Regions from separate parts of the Streptomyces sp. SCSIO ZS0520 genome, predicted to be linked through region 1. Evidence: riboswitches for the same ligand, from Rfam matches in the RefSeq annotation. Region 1 holds a riboswitch; each other region holds the start of a gene.
The links. Region 1 has a riboswitch for thiamine pyrophosphate ahead of MID12_RS05910 (thiamine ABC transporter substrate binding subunit). Riboswitches for the same ligand answer to the same signal wherever they lie in the genome.
Positions count from the first base shown of each region.

Region 2: linked by a shared signal. The riboswitch ahead of thiO (glycine oxidase ThiO) and the one ahead of MID12_RS05910 (thiamine ABC transporter substrate binding subunit) in region 1 are both predicted to bind thiamine pyrophosphate.
Region 3: linked by a shared signal. The riboswitch ahead of thiC (phosphomethylpyrimidine synthase ThiC) and the one ahead of MID12_RS05910 (thiamine ABC transporter substrate binding subunit) in region 1 are both predicted to bind thiamine pyrophosphate.

Region 1 covers NZ_CP092644.1:1,749,830-1,755,547, reverse strand. The annotation lists gene MID12_RS05920 (phosphatidate cytidylyltransferase) at 1-1,151, shown strand, start outside; gene rlmN (23S rRNA (adenine(2503)-C(2))-methyltransferase RlmN) at 1,261-2,367, shown strand; TPP riboswitch at 2,522-2,647, shown strand; gene MID12_RS05910 (thiamine ABC transporter substrate binding subunit) at 2,722-3,798, shown strand; gene MID12_RS05905 (ABC transporter permease) at 3,914-5,557, shown strand; gene MID12_RS05900 (ABC transporter ATP-binding protein) at 5,560-5,718, shown strand, end outside.
Region 2 covers NZ_CP092644.1:6,398,159-6,403,876, forward strand. The annotation lists gene pknB (Stk1 family PASTA domain-containing Ser/Thr kinase) at 1-572, opposite strand, end outside; gene MID12_RS25835 (thiazole synthase) at 689-1,531, opposite strand; gene thiS (sulfur carrier protein ThiS) at 1,534-1,734, opposite strand; gene thiO (glycine oxidase ThiO) at 1,878-3,053, opposite strand; TPP riboswitch at 3,048-3,159, opposite strand; gene MID12_RS25850 (hypothetical protein) at 3,243-3,611, shown strand; gene MID12_RS25855 (NAD(P)/FAD-dependent oxidoreductase) at 3,656-4,897, shown strand; gene MID12_RS25860 (Rv2175c family DNA-binding protein) at 5,082-5,447, shown strand; gene thiE (thiamine phosphate synthase) at 5,519-5,718, shown strand, end outside.
Region 3 covers NZ_CP092644.1:4,136,050-4,141,767, reverse strand. The annotation lists gene MID12_RS16080 (Asp23/Gls24 family envelope stress response protein) at 1-267, opposite strand, end outside; gene thiC (phosphomethylpyrimidine synthase ThiC) at 391-2,154, opposite strand; TPP riboswitch at 2,147-2,310, opposite strand; gene MID12_RS16070 (YibE/F family protein) at 2,381-3,829, shown strand; gene MID12_RS16065 (SsgA family sporulation/cell division regulator) at 3,905-4,342, opposite strand; gene MID12_RS16060 (IclR family transcriptional regulator C-terminal domain-containing protein) at 4,480-5,193, opposite strand; gene MID12_RS16055 (DUF5326 family protein) at 5,615-5,718, opposite strand, start outside.

The sequences.
Region 1 (5,718 bases):
TGAACGACTCTCCTTGGGGCGCGCCGCCGCGGACCGGCTCCCCCCGGGTGCGGCCGGGCCCCGGGCACGACGCTGCCTGGGGGGCCGCCCCGGCGGGTCCCTCGTACGAAGGGCATCCGGCCCCGCAGACTCGGCCCATGCCCACCGTGCCCGAGGTGCCCGAGAACGGCGGAGACCGGGAACACGAACAGGGGGCCGCCCCGCTCGGCGGCCCGCTGTTCCCGGCCGAGTCACCCGACCCCTTCCGCGACGGCACACCGCCGCCGCGCCCGACCCCGCACGAGCCGCAGGAGCACATGTCCACCGCGAGCCCCTCCGCGCCCGCCCCGCAGAAGAAGAGCGCGGGCAGGGACCTCGGCGCGGCGATAGGGGTCGGTCTCGGCCTCGGCGCGGTGATCGTGGCCTCCCTGTTCATCGTGAAGGCCGTCTTCGTCGGCGTGGTCGTGGCGGCCGTGGTCGTCGGCCTGTGGGAGCTGACCTCCCGCCTGAAGGAGCGCAAGGACATCCACGCCCCGCTGGTGCCGCTGGCGCTCGGCGGCGCCGCGATGGTGGTCTCCGGGTATGTGCGGGGCGCCGAGGGCGCCTGGATCGCGATGGCGCTGACCGCGCTCGCGGTCCTCGTCTGGCGCATGGCGCAGCCGCCCGAGGGCTATCTGAAGGACGTCACCGCGGGCACCTTCGCCGCCTTCTACGTCCCCTTCCTCGCCACCTTCGTCTCGCTGATGCTCGCCGCCGACGACGGCCCGCGCCGGGTGCTGACCTTCCTGGTGCTCACCGTCGTCAGCGACACCGGGGCGTACGCGGTCGGCTGGCGCTTCGGCCGCACGAAGCTCGCGCCGCGCATCAGCCCCGGAAAGACCCGGGAGGGGCTGGCCGGGGCGGTGCTGTTCGCGATGGTGGCGGGCGCGCTGTGCATGCAGTTCCTGATCAGCGACGGCGCCTGGTGGCAGGGCCTGCTGCTGGGCCTGGCCGTGGCGGTCAGCGCGACCGTCGGCGACCTCGGCGAGTCCATGATCAAACGCGACCTCGGCATCAAGGACATGGGCACCCTGCTGCCCGGCCACGGCGGCATCATGGACCGCCTGGACTCCCTGCTGCCGACCGCGCCCGTGGTGTGGCTCCTGATGGTGCTCTTCGTCGGCTCGGGCTGACCGTCCGGGTCCCGGCGAAGTCCCCGCGGCGCCCCGCGCGTACGCCCGGCTGGTCCGCCGTCCGCGGGGCGGCGGACCCGTCCGGATGATCTGCCACACTGGTGAGGTTATGCCTGCACCCGGAGAACTCACATTCGTCGCCCCGCGCGGAGCCAAGAAGCCGCCGCGGCACCTCGCCGACCTCACGCCCGCCGAGCGGAAGGAGGCGGTCGCCGGGATCGGCGAGAAGCCGTTCCGGGCCAAGCAGCTCTCGCAGCACTACTTCGCGCGGTACGCGCACGACCCGGCGCAGTGGACCGACATCCCCGCCGCGGCGCGCGGCAGGCTCCAGGAGGCGCTGCTCCCGGAGCTGATGAACGTGGTGCGGCACATCTCCTGCGACGACGACACCACCCGCAAGACCCTGTGGCGGCTCTTCGACGGCACCCTCGTCGAGTCGGTGCTGATGCGCTACCCGGACCGGGTCACCATGTGCATCTCCTCGCAGGCCGGCTGCGGCATGAACTGCCCGTTCTGCGCGACCGGTCAGGCGGGCCTGGACCGGAACCTGTCCACCGCGGAGATCGTGCACCAGATCGTCGACGGGATGCGGGCGCTGCGGGACGGGGAGATCCCCGGCGGGCCCGCGCGGCTGTCCAACATCGTCTTCATGGGCATGGGCGAGCCGCTCGCCAACTACAAGCGCGTCATCGGGGCCATCCGCCGCCTCACCGACCCCGAGCCGGACGGCCTCGGGCTCTCCCAGCGCGGCATCACCGTGTCCACCGTGGGCCTGGTGCCCGCGATGCACCGCTTCGCCGACGAGGGCCTCAAGTGCCGCCTCGCGCTCTCCCTGCACGCCCCCGACGACGAGCTGCGCGACACCCTGGTGCCCGTCAACACCCGCTGGAAGGTCCGCGAAGTCCTCGACGCCGCCTGGGAGTACGCGGCCAAGTCGGGGCGGCGGGTCTCCGTCGAGTACGCGCTGATCCGCGACATCAACGACCAGGCCTGGCGCGGCGACCTGCTCGGCAGGCTCCTCAAGGGCAAGCGGGTGCACGTCAACCTGATCCCGCTCAACCCGACGCCGGGCTCCAAGTGGACCGCCTCCCGCCCCGAGGACGAGCGGGCCTTCGTCGACGCCATCGCGGCGCACGGCGTCCCGGTGACCGTGCGGGACACCCGCGGCCAGGAGATCGACGGGGCCTGCGGGCAGCTCGCCGCCGCCGAGCGCTGAGGGCGCCCGGGGGCGGTTGTCCACAGGCGCCGACGGTCCGAAAAGCGACGGCGGTACCCTGGGCGGCGTACCACGCACCAGCACCACTTCGAGACACGCATTCCGCAGTACACCGTCCGACATACCCACACCGGCACACACCGTGCCGGCCCACATATTCCGACAGGGGAGCGCCACAGCGCTGAGAGTGCGGCACGGACCGGGCGACCGGGCCGATGGCCGCAGACCCTCTGAACCTCGCCCGGGTCATTCCGGGTAGGGAGTTCGGACACTTCTCCAGCTGTTGCGCCCTGCCCGCGGCCACCCGCCGCGGGCAGGGCCGCGTCTCTTCCTGGTCAGCCCAGGAGGAATCCAGTGAGCACCACCAAGAACTGCCTGGCCGCCGTCCTCGCCGCGGGGCTCGGCCTCGGCACGCTGACCGCCTGCGGGGACTCCGGGGACTCCGGCGGCGACTCCGGGAACGTCACCCTGGTCACCCACAGCTCCTTCGCGGTCTCCAAGGACGTCCTGAAGGAGTTCGAGCGCACGTCCGGCTACAAGGTGCGCGTCCTCAAGGACGGCGACGCCGGGCGCGCCGTCAACAAGGCCCTGCTCACCAAGGACAACCCGCAGGGCGACGTCTTCTTCGGCGTCGACAACACCCTGCTGTCCCGCGCCCTGGACGGCGGTCTCTTCCAGCCGTACAAGAGCCCCGCGCTGTCCTCGCTGGACGCGGACACCCGGCTCGACCCGAAGCACCGGGTCACGCCCGTCGACACCGGCGACATCTGCGTCAACTACGACAAGAAGTTCTTCAGCGAGAAGAAGCTGGCGCCGCCGAAGAGCTTCGCCGACCTCGCGAAGCCCGCGTACAAGGACCTGCTCGTCACCGAGAACGCGGGCAGTTCCTCGCCCGGGCTCGGCTTCCTGCTCGCCAGTGCCGCCGAGTACGGGGACCAGGGCTGGCAGGGCTACTGGAAGAAGCTGAAGGCCAACGGGATCAAGGTCGTCGACGGCTGGGACCAGGCCTACAACGAGGAGTTCTCCGGCTCCGCGGGCGGCCGCAAGGCGGGCGGCGAGCGTCCGCTGGTCGTCTCGTACGCCTCCTCGCCGCCCGCCGAGGTGGTCTTCGCCGACCCGCGGCCGAAGACCGCGCCCACCGGGGTCGCCACCGGGACCTGCTTCCGGCAGATCGAGTTCGCCGGACTGCTCGCGGGCGCCCGCAACACCGAGGGCGGCAAGGCGCTCGTCGACTTCTTCGCCTCCAAGGCCTTCCAGGAGGACATGCCGCTGAACATGTTCGTCAACCCGGTGCGGGCGGGCGCGAAGGTCCCGGCCGTCTTCACCGAGCACGGCACCGCGGTGGAGGACCCGCACACCCTGGCCCCCGGGAAGATCGCCGAGAAGCGCGACGACTGGGTCACGTCGTGGACCTCGCTCGTGCTGAAGTGAGCACACCGACGTGACGCACACCGATGTGACGCGTACCGAGGCGACCGGCGCGACGGCCCCGCCCCGGGTGCCGCGCCGGCCGCAGCGGCGCCGGAGCGCGGCGCGGCTCGGTCTGATGGCCGTGCCCGCCGTGTTCTTCGCGCTGTTCTTCGCCTACCCGGTCGCCGCGATCGTCGGGCGCGGCCTGAGGGACGGCGGCCACTGGCAGTTCGGGCGCCTGACGCAGGTGCTCGGCGACGCCGGGATCCGGCAGGTGCTGTGGTTCACCACCTGGCAGGCGCTCGCCTCCACCGCGCTCACCCTGCTGATCGCGCTGCCCGGCGCCTATGTGCTCGCCCGGCTCGACTTCCCCGGCAAGAGCCTGCTGCGGGCCCTGGTCACCGTGCCGTTCGTGCTGCCCACCGTCGTCGCGGGCACCGCCTTCCTGGCCCTCCTCGGCCGCGGCGGACTCCTCGACGACCTGTGGGGGGTGCGCCTGGACACCACCGTCTGGGCCATCCTGCTCGCCCATGTCTTCTTCAACTACGCGGTCGTGGTCCGCACCGTCGGCGGGCTCTGGTCCCAGCTCGACCCCCGGCAGGAGGAGGCCGCGCGGATGCTCGGCGCCTCCCGGGCCGCCGCCTGGCGCACCGTCACCCTGCCCGCGCTCGGCCCGGCCGTCGCCGCCTCGGCGCTGATGGTCTTCCTGTTCACCTTCACCTCCTTCGGCGTCGTCACCATCCTCGGCGGCCCCGCGTACGCCACCCTCGAAGTGGAGATCTACCGGCAGACCGCGGACGTCTTCGACCTGCCGACCGCGGCCGTGCTGACCCTGGTGCAGCTCACCGCGGTCGCGCTGATCCTCGCCGTGCACGCCTGGACCGTGCGCCGCAGGGAGAGCACGCTGCGCCTGCTCGCGCCCGAGTCCACGGCGCGCGCGCCGCGCGGGGCCGGGCAGTGGGCGCTGCTCGCCGGGGTGCTGCTCAGCGTCCTGCTGCTGCTCCTGCTGCCGCTGGCGGTGCTCGTCCAGCGCTCCTTCGACACCGCTGCCGGATACGGACTCGGCTACTACCGGGCGCTGACCTCCGCGGACAGCAATGTCTTCCTGGTCCCGCCGATCGACGCCGTCGGCAACTCGCTGACGTACGCGCTGGCCGCCACCGGCATCGCCCTGGTCGTCGGCACCCTGGCCGCCGCCGCGCTCACCCGCCCGGGAGGCGCCGGCCGCCTGGTCCGCGGCTTCGACGCCCTGCTGATGCTGCCGCTCGGGGTCTCCGCGGTCACCGTCGGCTTCGGCTTCCTCATCAGCCTCGACGAGCCCCCGCTCGACCTGAGGGCCTCCTGGATCCTGGTGCCGCTCGCCCAGGCCCTGGTCGGGGTGCCCTTCGTGGTGCGCACCATGCTGCCGGTGCTGCGCGCCCTGGACACCCGGCTGCGGGAGGCCGCCGCGGTGCTCGGCGCCTCACCGCTGCGGGTGTGGCGGGAGGTCGACCTGCCGCTGGTCCGGCGGGCCCTGCTGGTCGCCGCCGGGTTCGCCTTCGCCGTCTCGCTGGGCGAGTTCGGCGCCACCGTCTTCATCGCCCGGCCCGACAACCCGACCCTGCCGGTCGCCGTCGCCCGCCTCCTCGGCCGCGCCGGAGAGCTCAACTACGGGCAGGCGATGGCCCTTTCGGTGATCCTGATGGCGGTGTGCACGCTGTCCCTGCTGCTCCTCGAACGCCTCAGGCCCCGCACCGGCGGCGCGGCCAGGGGCCCGGCCGCACCCACCGGAGAGATGTGACCATGCTCCAACTCGACCGCGCCACCGTGCACTTCGGCCACCGCCCGGCCCTCGACGAGGTCAGCCTCGACGTCGCCGCGCACGAGAGCGTCTGCGTGCTCGGGCCCAGCGGCAGCGGCAAGTCCACCCTGCTGCGCGCCGTCGCCGGGCTCCAGGAACTC
Region 2 (5,718 bases), 4.6 Mb from region 1:
CCGCTGTCGATCTGCTCGGGGGCGAGGTAGGAGACGGTGCCGAGCACGGTGTCGGTGGAGGTGGTCACCGTGTCGACCGCGCGCACCAGGCCGAAGTCGGCGACCTTGACCCGGCCGTCGTCCCCGATGAGGACGTTCTCCGGCTTCATGTCCCGGTGCACGAAGCCCGCCCGGTGCGCCGCGCCGAGGGCCGCGAGCACCGGCTCCAGGATGTCCAGGGCGGCCCGCGGGGTCAGCGCGCCGCGCTCCCGGAGGACGTCGCGCAGGGTGCACCCGGCCACGTACTCCATCGCGAGATAGACATGGGCGCCGTCCGCGCCCTGGTCGAAGACCGCCACCACATTGGGGTGCGCGAGCCGGGCGACCGACTTGGCCTCGCGGATGAAGCGCTCCACGAAGGCGGCGTCGGCGGCGAGCGAGGGATGCATCACCTTGAGCGCGAGCACCCGGTCGAGCCGGGTGTCCACGGCCCGGTACACCGTGGCCATCCCGCCCGTCGCGATGCGCGCGTCCACGCGGTAGCGGCCGTCGAGCACCTGCCCGACGAGAGGGTCCTGAAGGGTCGTGTCCACGCAGGTGAGTGTACGAGGAGCCACTGACGCCCGGCGCTGCCACCGGGAGCCCGGGACCGTACTGCAGCCGAGCTGTGACAGCCCCCGGGGCCCGTCCGGGGCCTGCCCGGCGGCGCTCAGAAGGCCGGGCGCTCCGGGTCGAGCCGGGCCAGGCCCTCGGCCGGGGAGGAGGCTTCGGCGAAGTGGCGGCGCGGGATCCGCCCGGCCCGGTGGGCGAGGCGCCCGGCGCGCACCGCGTGCCGCATCGCCTCCGCCATCAGCACCGGCTCCCGGGCCCGGGTCACCGCCGAGGCGAGCATCACCCCGGCGCAGCCCAGCTCCATCGCCTGCGCCGCGTCCGAGGCCGTACCGGCGCCCGCGTCGAGGATCACCGGCACCCGGGCCTGCTCCACGATCAGCTGGAAGTTGTGCGGATTGCGGATGCCGAGCCCGGAGCCGATGGGGGAGCCGAGCGGCATGATCGCGGCGCAGCCCGCCTCCTCCAGGCGGCGGGCGAGCACCGGGTCGTCGTTGGTGTAGGGGAGGACGGTGAAGCCGTCGTCGACCAGCGCCTCGGCGGCGTCCAGGGTCTCCACCGGGTCCGGGAGCAGGGTCCGCTCGTCGGCGATGACCTCCAGCTTGACCAGGTCGGTGCCGAGCGCCTCCCGGGCGAGCCGGGCGGTCAGCACGGCCTCGCCCGCCGTGTAGCAGCCCGCGGTGTTCGGCAGTACGCGGATGCCGAGCCGGGCGAGCACGGAGAGCACCGAGCCGTGCGCCTCGGCGCTGACCCGGCGCATCGCCACCGTGGTCAACTCGGTGCCGGAGGCGGTCAGCGAGCGTTCGAGGACATCGAGCGAGGGCGCGCCGCCGGTGCCCATGATCAGCCGGGAGCCGAGGCTCAGGGAGCCGATCCGCAGCGGGTCCTCGCAGCCGGGGGCGTCGGCGGGTTCGGCGGCGGGGGTCAGGACGTTCTCGCTCATGCTCAGCCTCCCTGGACGGCGGTGAGCACCTCAACGCGGTCGCCCTCGCGCAGCGAGGTGGCCGCCCACTCGCCGCGCGGCACCACCGTCTCGTTGAGCGCGGCGGCCACCCCCGAGGGCGCCGTGGTCAGCGCGGCGACGAGGCCGCCGAGGCTGGTGGCCGGGTCGAGGTCCCGGCGGGCGCCGTTGACGGTGACGCTCAGACGCGGGGGCCCGGCGGGGCGTGCGGGCGCGGGCTCGCCGGGGAGCGCGGCCGGGGTGAGGTCGCCGGTCCGGTCGGTATGTACGGTCGGTTCCGGGTGGTCCGGGTGGTCCGGGTGTGTCGGCTCGGGGTGTGCGGGCTCGTTCATACGGGCTGCTCCGTGAGTGCCGTGCGGAATCGCTGGGGGCTGAACGCGCGTGCCTCCTCCGGCAGTTCACCGGTGACAAGGGCATGCGCCAGGACGTCGCCGGTGACCGGGGTGAGCAGGACGCCGTTGCGGTGGTGGCCGGTGGCGAGCAGGAGCCCCGGCAGTGCGGTGGGGCCGAGCAGCGGGGCGTTGTCCGGGGAGGCGGGGCGCAGTCCCGCGCGGGTCTCGGTGAGCGGCAGTTCGGTCAGCCCGGGCACCAACTCATGGGCGTCCCGCAGCAGTTCGTACACCCCGCCCGCGGTGACCGTGGTGTCCCAGCCCTGCTCCTCGCTGGTGGCGCCCACCACCAGCTCGCCGCTCTCGCGCGGGACCAGATAGACCTGGCTGCCGCGGACCACGGCGCGCACCGTCCGGCTGAGGAAGGGCGCGCGCGCCCGGGGCACCGTCAGCCGCAGCACCTGGCCCTTGACCGGGCGCACCGGCGGGCGCACCTCCTCGGGCACGCCGTCCAGGCGGCCGCTGCGGCTGCCCGCGGCGAGCACCACCCGGTCCGCGGCGAGCGCGGTGCCGTCGTCGAGGACGAGTCCGGTGGCCCGCTCGCGGACGACGGTCAGCCGCCGCGCCCCCTGCCGGTGGAAGGCCACCCCGGCGTCCCCGCAGGCCCGCAGCAGGGCGGCGGCCAGGCGGCGCGGGTCGACCTGGTGGTCCCCGTCGACGCGCAGCCCGCCGCGCACCCCGGGCGCCAGCATCGGCTCCAGGCGGCGGCACTCGCGGCCGCTGAGCCACTGCGAGGACAGGCCCGACTGCTCCTGGAGGGCGTGCAGTTCGCGCAGATGGGCCCGGTCGTCGGCGTCCAGGGCGACGGCCAGGGTGCCCGAGGCGCGGTAGCCGAGATCCTGCCCGGTGGCCTCGGTCAGCTCCCGCGCGAAGTCGGGATAGCGGGCCGCGGAGGCGAGGTTGAGGCCGAGCAGGGTCTGCTCGCCGTAGTGGAGTTCGGTGACCGCCGCCAGCATTCCGGCCGCCACCTGGGCCGCCCCGCCGCCCGGTTCGGGGTCGGCCACCGCGACCCGCAGTCCGCGCTGGGCGGCCCGCCAGGCCGTGACCAGGCCGATGATCCCGCCGCCGATCACCAGGACGTCCGCCGCGGGACCGCCCGCCGGTGCTCGCACCATCGCTCAGCTCCTCCCTTCGCCGGCATGACCCGGATCAGGTTCCTACGGTCGGAGGCCGCTCAGCCTCCCTCTCAGCCCGCTGCGACGGGCTCCCGCGAGTGCTCTACGTTGGTCAGCCTAACGCGGAGCCCTCCGGGTCCGGACACGCGCCCGGACCGGCTCCGGCCCGTCTGCGCAAGGGAGCCGCCGATGACCCGCTCGCTCGACCACGTCCGCTTCGCCCCGCTCGCCGACCAGGCCCCGGGCCAGGTGGGTACGGGCACCCGCTTCACGTACCACGAGCAGGACGGGCGGATCTGGGCCGAGTACGAGGGCGGCGACATCGTGCACGGGCGGCTCGTCGGCACCCGGGCGGGCGACCGCCTCGACTTCCGCTATGTGCAGCTCACCCGGGACGGGGAAACGGCGAGCGGGCACTGCGTCTCGCGCCTGAGCGAACTGCCCGACGGGCGGCTGCGCCTGACCGAGAGCTGGGAGTGGGAGTCGCGGCAGGGCGCCGGGACCAGCGTGGTGGAGGAGCTCGCGGGGGAGGGCGGCGTGGCGCCGGTCACGCGATGATCGTTCCTCTTACCGGCCCTGTGCCGGGTGTCTAGAGTGAGCGGATGACCGAGCAGACACGGCCTGAGCAGCCGGGGCGGGACCAGGGACAGCCGGAGCGGGTCGTCATCGCCGGGGCCGGGATGGCCGGGGTGCAGACCGCCGTCGCCCTGCGCGAACAGGGCTGGCCCGGCCGCGTCACCCTGCTCGGCGCCGAACCGCACCAGCCCTACGACCGGCCGCCGCTGTCCAAGGCGATCCTGCTCGGCAAGGCGGAGGGCTCCGCCTTCGAGGTCGACTTCGAGGCGCTCGGCATCGAGCTGCTGCTCGGCTGCGAGGTCACCGCCCTGCGGCCCGAAGTACGCACCCTGGACACCGAGTCGGGCCCGCTCGTCTACGACCGCCTGGTGCTCGCCACCGGCGCCGAGCCGGTCAGCCTGCCCGGCACCTCCGGCATCGCGGGCGTCCACCTGCTGCGCACCCTCGACGACGCGGAGCGCCTGCGCCCGGTACTGGAGCGGCAGCACCGGATCGTGGTCGTCGGCGCGGGCTGGATCGGCGCCGAGTTCGCCACCGCCGCCCGGGAGGCGGGCTGCGAGGTGACCGTCGTCGAGGCGGCCGAGGTCCCGCTCGCGGGCGCGCTGCCGCGCGAGGTGGCCGCCCCGATGGCCGCCTGGTACGCGGACGCCGGTGCCGAACTGCGCACCTCGGCGCGGGTCGCCGCCGTCGAGGAGGGCGCGGTGCGCCTCCAGGACGGTACCCGGCTCACCGCGGACGCCGTGGTCGTCGGGATCGGCGCCCGGCCCGCCACCCGCTGGCTGCGCGACAGCGGCATCGCCCTCGGCGAGGACGGCGCGGTCCTCGCCGACGAGCACCTGCGCACCTCCGCGCCCGGCGTCTGGGCGGTCGGCGACTGCGCCTCCTTCCCCTCCCGCCGCTACGGCCGCCGGATGCTGGTCCACCACTGGGACAACGCCCTGCAGGGCCCGCGCACCCTCGCCGCCAACCTCCTCGGCGAGGAACCGGCCGCCTACGACCCGGTGCCCTACTTCTGGTCCGAGCAGTTCGGCCGGTTCGTGCAGTACGCGGGGGACCACGGCGCCGCGGACACCCTGGTCTGGCGGGGCGAGCCGGACGGCGCCGCCTGGTCGGTGTGCTGGCTCCAGGCCGACCGGCTGGTGGCGGTGCTCGCCGTCGGCCGCCCGCGCGATGTCGCCCAGGGCCGCAAGATGATCGAGGCGGGCGCCACCGTCGACCCCGAGCGCCTCGCGGACCCGGCGGCACCGCTCAGGTCCGCCCTGCTCTGAACCCCGGCGCGCGGTGGCCGGGAGCGGGTGCTCCGCACGGCCCGGGACCCCGGTCACCGGTCGCGGCGACGTGCCGGGGCGCGGCCGTCCGAGCCCCCGGCCGAGCTGCGGGAAGCCGCCCCCGCGACCTGCCGCGGGGCGGCCCGGCTTCCGACTGTCGGTCCCGGATGGCACGCTTGTCCTCGTGACTGAGATTGACGCGAAGATCGATGCTCTCGTCCCCGCCTGGCTCACCCTCCCCGACATCGCCGAGCAGCTCGGCGTCGAGGTGACACGCGTACGGCAGCTGGTCAAGGAGGGCCAGCTGATCGCCGTACGCCGTGGTGAGAACCGGGCACTGCACGTCCCGGCCGCCTTCATCGACGGCGACAGGGTCGTCAAGGGCCTCACCGGCACCCTGACGCTGCTGCGGGACGACGGCTTCACCGACGAGGAGATGCTGGAGTGGCTCTTCACCCCTGACGACACCCTGCCGGGAACCCCGGCGCAGGCCCTGAGCGAGAATCGGGGCACCGAGGTGAAGCGCCGGGCACAGGCGCTCGCCGTCTGACCTGACACCACCACCGGTGTCCGGGCCCGGCTTCCGGGTCCGGACACCGCAGCCCGGGGGGACACCGCTCCATGCCGAGGACCACGCCGCGCGAACAGCTCGCGGCGGCCCGCCTGTACCTGTGCGTGGACGCCCGCACCCGGCAGGGCGATCTCCCCGAGTTCCTGGACGCCGTCCTCGCGGGCGGCGTCGACATCGTGCAGCTGCGGCAGAAGGGCCTGGAGGCCGCCGAGGAGCTGGACCACCTCGCCGTCTTCGCCGAGGCCTGCCG
Region 3 (5,718 bases), 2.4 Mb from region 1:
CGAGACTCCGTAGTCGACCACCAGGTTCAGGTCGATCGCCGCCTGCTTCTCGCCCACCTCCACGCCGACTCCGCGGGTCACGGTCCTCGAGCCGCCGGGTGCCCGCTCGCGCAGGGCCCCGACGGAACGTGAGGGCCCGCTGCCCAGCGCGTGGACGCCGTCGACGTCCCGGGCCGCCAGGTACGCGATCTTCCGGACGGCGCCGTCCGCGACGGTGGTACGACCCCGCCGGGCGGCCTCTTCACGAATGTTCTGTGTGTCAGCCATGCGCCAGATCACCTCTGTCGTCTGTGGGGGACACCGCCCGCCCACACCCCTCACGCTAGGCCTTCCGGGTGAGGAATGCCTGTTGGGAGAGGCGGGGCGGACGGCACCGGCCCGCGGCGGCACTCAGTCGGCGAGCGGCAGGTACACCCGGTTCCCCGTCTCGGCGAACTCCCTCGCCTTCTGCTCCATCCCGGCCTTGATCTCGCTCGCGCTGCTGCCGTGCTCGCGCCGGATGTCCTGGGAGATCTTCATCGAGCAGAACTTCGGCCCGCACATCGAGCAGAAGTGCGCCGTCTTCGCGGGCTCGGCGGGCAGGGTCTCGTCGTGGAACTCGCGGGCCGTGTCCGGGTCGAGGGCCAGGTTGAACTGGTCCTCCCAGCGGAACTCGAACCGCGCGTCGGACAGGGCGTCGTCCCACTCCTGGGCTCCGGGGTGGCCCTTGGCGAGGTCCGCGGCGTGGGCGGCGATCTTGTAGGTGATGACGCCGGTCTTCACGTCGTCCCGGTTGGGCAGGCCCAGGTGTTCCTTGGGGGTGACGTAGCAGAGCATGGCCGTGCCCCACCAGCCGATCATCGCGGCGCCGATGCCGGAGGTGATGTGGTCGTAGGCCGGGGCGACGTCGGTGGTCAGCGGGCCGAGGGTGTAGAAGGGGGCCTCCTCGCAGATCTCCTGCTGGAGGTCGATGTTCTCCTTGATCTTGTGCATCGGGACATGGCCCGGGCCCTCGATCATGGTCTGCACCTCGTGCCGCCGGGCGATGCGGTTCAGCTCGCCGAGGGTGTGCAGCTCGGCGAACTGCGCCTCGTCGTTGGCGTCCGCGATGGAGCCGGGGCGCAGCCCGTCGCCGAGCGAGTACGTGACGTCGTAGGCGGCGAGGATCTCGCAGAGCTCCTCGAAGTGCGTGTAGAGGAAGCTCTCCTGGTGGTGCGCCAGGCACCAGGCGGCCATGATCGAGCCGCCGCGGGAGACGATGCCGGTCTTGCGGTTGGCGGTGAGCGGGACGTGGGCCAGGCGTACGCCCGCGTGGACCGTCATGTAGTCCACGCCCTGCTCGGCCTGTTCGAGGACGGTGTCCTTGTAGATCTCCCAGGTCAGCTCCTCGGCGCGGCCGTCGACCTTCTCCAGCGCCTGGTAGAGCGGCACCGTGCCGATCGGCACGGGGGAGTTGCGCAGCACCCACTCGCGGGTGGTGTGGATATTGCGGCCGGTGGACAGGTCCATGACCGTGTCGGCGCCCCAGCGGGTCGCCCAGGTCATCTTCTCGACCTCCTCCTCGATGGAGGAAGTGACCGCCGAATTGCCGATGTTGGCGTTGACCTTCACCAGGAACCGCTTGCCGATGATCATCGGCTCGCTCTCGGGGTGGTTGATGTTGGCGGGCAACACCGCCCGCCCGGCGGCGAGTTCGGCCCGCACCACCTCCGGTGCGACGTTCTCCCGCAGGGCGATGTACTCCATCTCCGGGGTGATCTCCCCGCGCCGCGCGTACGCGAGCTGGGTCACCGCAGCGCCGGTGCGGCTGCGGCGCGGGCTCCGGCTGCCGCCCGGGAAGAGGGCGTCGAGGTTGCGCAGGCCCGCGGCATGCGGCTTGAGCCCGTCGTCCTCGGGGCGCACCGGGCGGCCCCGGTACTCCTCGGTGTCCCCGCGCTCGGCGATCCACGCCGCCCGCAGCGGCGGCAGCCCGCGGCGCACATCGGTCTCCGCGGCGGGGTCGGTGTACGGGCCGGAGGTGTCGTACAGCGTGACGGCGGATCCGTTGGTGAGGTGCACCTGACGGACCGGTACGCGCAGACCGGGGCGGGAGCCCTCGACGTACGCCTTGTGCCAGCCCGCGGCCTTGCCGCCCTCGGTGTCCTGGGCAGGCGTGTGTGCATCCTGAACGGTCATCAGACCTACTCCCTACGCCGGCATTACCCGGTAACAGGTTCGGCGGTCGACGCAGCCAAGTCCCCTCCGGCTTCCGGCACGTGTCCGACGTGCCTGCCGGGTACGGAGGTTCAGCGCCCTCTCAGCCCGGTGCTCCGAGCTCCCGCGTTGTGCAAAGTGCCCCCACGCTAACGCCCCCGCGGGCGTGCTGAACAGTGCGCCCCCGGCTTCTTGCGATGATCGGCGGGTGACGACGACGCAGCAGCCCCCGAATCCGCCCTCCGGACCGCCGCCCGGACGGGGTGGCGGCGGGCCCGACGACGGCGCGGGCGCGGACGGCCCGGGCGGCCACGGCGGCCCCCCGCACGCGCACGGCCACAGCCACGGGCACGGGCCCGCCGCCCCGGTCTCCCGCCATCTGCGCCGGGTGATCGCCGCGGTGCTGATCCCCTTCACCGCCGCGGTCGCCGTCGGCCTGCTCGTGCTGTGGCCGGGGAGCGCCCCCGACCACAAGCGCACCGGCGTCGGCTTCGACCGGCAGACGCAGTCCGCCGAGGTCACCCGCCTGGAGAAGGTCGACTGCTCCTCGGTGAACCCCTCCGCGGACACCCCGAACGGCGACACCTCCACCGCCGAGGGCACCTCGGCCCAGCAGCAGGCGAAGGGCCGTTGCGGCAAGGCGACCGTGCAGGTCACCAGCGGCAAGGACAGCGGGCGCACCTTCACCGAGATCGTGCAGCCGGACTCGCCGCGGCAGTTGCACGAGGGGCAGAAGGTCGTCGTCGCCTACGCCCCGGACGCGCCCCGTGAACTCCAGTACTCCGTCACGGATGTCGACCGCGAGCCGCCGATGTGGGTGCTCGCGGCGCTCTTCGCGCTCGCGGTGGTCGTGGTGGGCCGGCTGCGCGGGGTGATGGCGCTGATCGCGCTCGCGGTCAGCTTCGCGGTGCTCACCCTGTTCATCCTCCCGGCGATCCTGCAGGGCTCGAATCCCCTGCTGGTGGCGGTGGTCGGGGCGAGCGCGATCATGCTGGTGGCGCTCTATCTGTGCCACGGGCTGACCGCGCGGACCTCGGTGGCGGTGCTCGGCACCCTGGTCTCGCTGCTGCTGATCGGGCTGCTCGGCTCGCTGTTCATCGGCTGGGCCTCGCTGACCGGCAACACCGACGACAACACCGGCCTGATCCACGGCCTCTACCCGGACCTCGACATGAGCGGCCTGCTGCTCGCGGGGGTCATCATCGGCTCGCTCGGCGTCCTCGACGATGTCACCGTCACCCAGACCTCGGCGGTCTGGGAACTGCACCAGGCGGACCCGGCGATGGGCCGCCGGAAGCTGTACCGCGCGGGCATCCGGATCGGCCGCGACCACATCGCCTCCGTGGTCAACACCCTCGTCCTCGCCTACGCCGGTGCCGCGCTGCCGCTGCTGCTGCTCTTCTCGATCGCGCAGTCGAGCGTGGGCACGGTGGCCACCAGCGAGCTGGTCGCCGAGGAGATCGTGCGCACCCTCATCGGCTCGATCGGGCTGGTCGCCTCGGTGCCGGTGACCACGGCGCTGGCCGCCCTGGTGGTCTCGGCCGACCGTCCCGGCGGTCAGGGCTCCCCCGCGGCGGGCGGCGCGGCACCCGGCGGCAGCAGCGCCCCGGGGCGCGCGGCGGTACTCGGGGGGCGCGGACGGCGCCGCAAGCGCTGAGGCGGCCGCCCGGGGCGCCCGGGCGGCGCAGGAGCAAAAGCGTTACGGCAGGGCGGTGAGCGGGGCGGGCCCGGCTCAGCCCGCGCTCTGCTCCTCGGTGAGGATGCGGTCCAGCGCCTCGTCGAGGTGGGACTCGAAGTCGGCGAGCGCCCGCTCCTGACCGAGCGGCACCAGCTTGTCCGTACGGTCCAGGAAGGCGACCAGGGGGGCGACGCCCGCCCGGAACACCGCCTGGTCGCTGCCGACCTGAAGCTTGATCAGGACCTCGTTGAGCAGCTCGGGATCCGCGGGTGCGATCCGCACGTCCCCGTCGCCGCACGGGCCGCCCACTCCGTCGATCAGCAGTTCCCTGCCGAAGGCCCAGGTGACGGGGGCGTCACCGGGCAAGTGGAAGGTCAGCCGTACGGCATAGGGGTCGGCGGTCTCGTACCGCAGCTCCACCGGGATGCGGAAGGAGAGCTCCTCCGAGACGAGGAAGCTCATCATGACCTCTGCCTGTACCGACTCGCGCATGCCTACCCCGTCGCCTCGTGTGCCGTCGTGTGCGATCGCCGGACCGGCGCGGAACTCCGGCTCGGCCGATGTCCCCACTCTGTCCGACTGAAGAGAATCTTGCTCTACGTATCCAACGAATCACAAGGAGTGAGTTTTCAGATGCTGATAGAGAAGGAGAGCGAGCCCACCACGCGGCCGATCTCCGTCTGCAGCCGGAAGGAGACCGCGGCCAGGCGTCGTGCCTGGTGAGCGGGGAGGGAGAGGGCGACCGCGGCCGCCGTCGCCCCGGCCGTGATGGGGATCGCGGCGCAAACCGTCCCCACCGCATATTCTTGACGTTCCGTCACCGGCTGCATGCGCGGCACTCTTTCGAGTCGCGCGAGCAGCGTCCGCTCGTCACGGACCGTGTACGGGGTGAGGGCCTGGACGGGATAGCGGTCCAGGTGGTCCCGGCGGGCCTCCGGATCCAGCTGCGAGAGCAGGCACTGCCCGATCGCGTGGGCGTGCGCGGTCGCCCGGAAGTCGGCCCACTCCTCGACCGCCCGGTGCCCGGGCCGCTCCGCGACCGAGACCACCTCGATCTCGCCCTGCCGGTAGACCGCGAAGTACAGCGGTACGCCGAGGAGTTCGCAGCAGTCGTCGAGCGTCTTGCCGATCCTGGCGCGACGATTCTGCTCCGCGGCCCCGCTGCTGAGCCGCTCGGCGGCCGAGCCGAGCACGAACACGCCCTGCTCGCGCCGGAGATAGCCCTCGTGCACCAGGGTCCGCAGCAGGTGGTACGCGGTGGGCAGGGCGAGGCCCGCCTCCCGGGCGAGCTGCTTGGCCGGGGCCCCGCCGGTGTGCCGGGCGGCGGTTTCGAGCAGCCGCATGGCCCGCTGGACGGAGCCGATGAGGGTGGGGGCGCCGGGCTGGGCCGCGGGCGCCGGAAGGGTACGGGCGGTGGGCTGGGCGAGCGGGGTCCCGGCGGGGCTGGAGTCGGTCCTTGTCAAAGGTCACTCCCGAAGCGCGTGGGGGCTCCGGCCGTGCCGGAGGGGGGAACACGGGAGGGGCTCGGCCGACCAGGGGCTCCGCCCTCATGGGGTCTTGGACTTTAACGTCCGGTCGGCGGCCCGCGATCCCCTGCGGCGAAACTTCCCCCTGCCGAGGGAATGCCTGATATGGGTCACCGCCAGGCCCCCGGATCCGGTCCCGGGTGCGCTCCGCCCCGGCTCTGCCTCGGTCCCCTGCCCGCGCCCCGCGCCCGCGGGTTCCCCAACTCCCCTTCCGCCAGGCCCGACTGGCCGGAACCCGCTACCAGCCGCCGCCGCGCGAACCCGAGCGGGAGACCTTGCGCACCACGTAGATCAGCGCGCTGACCAGGGCCACGAACAGCAGCACCTTGAACAGCAGTCCGA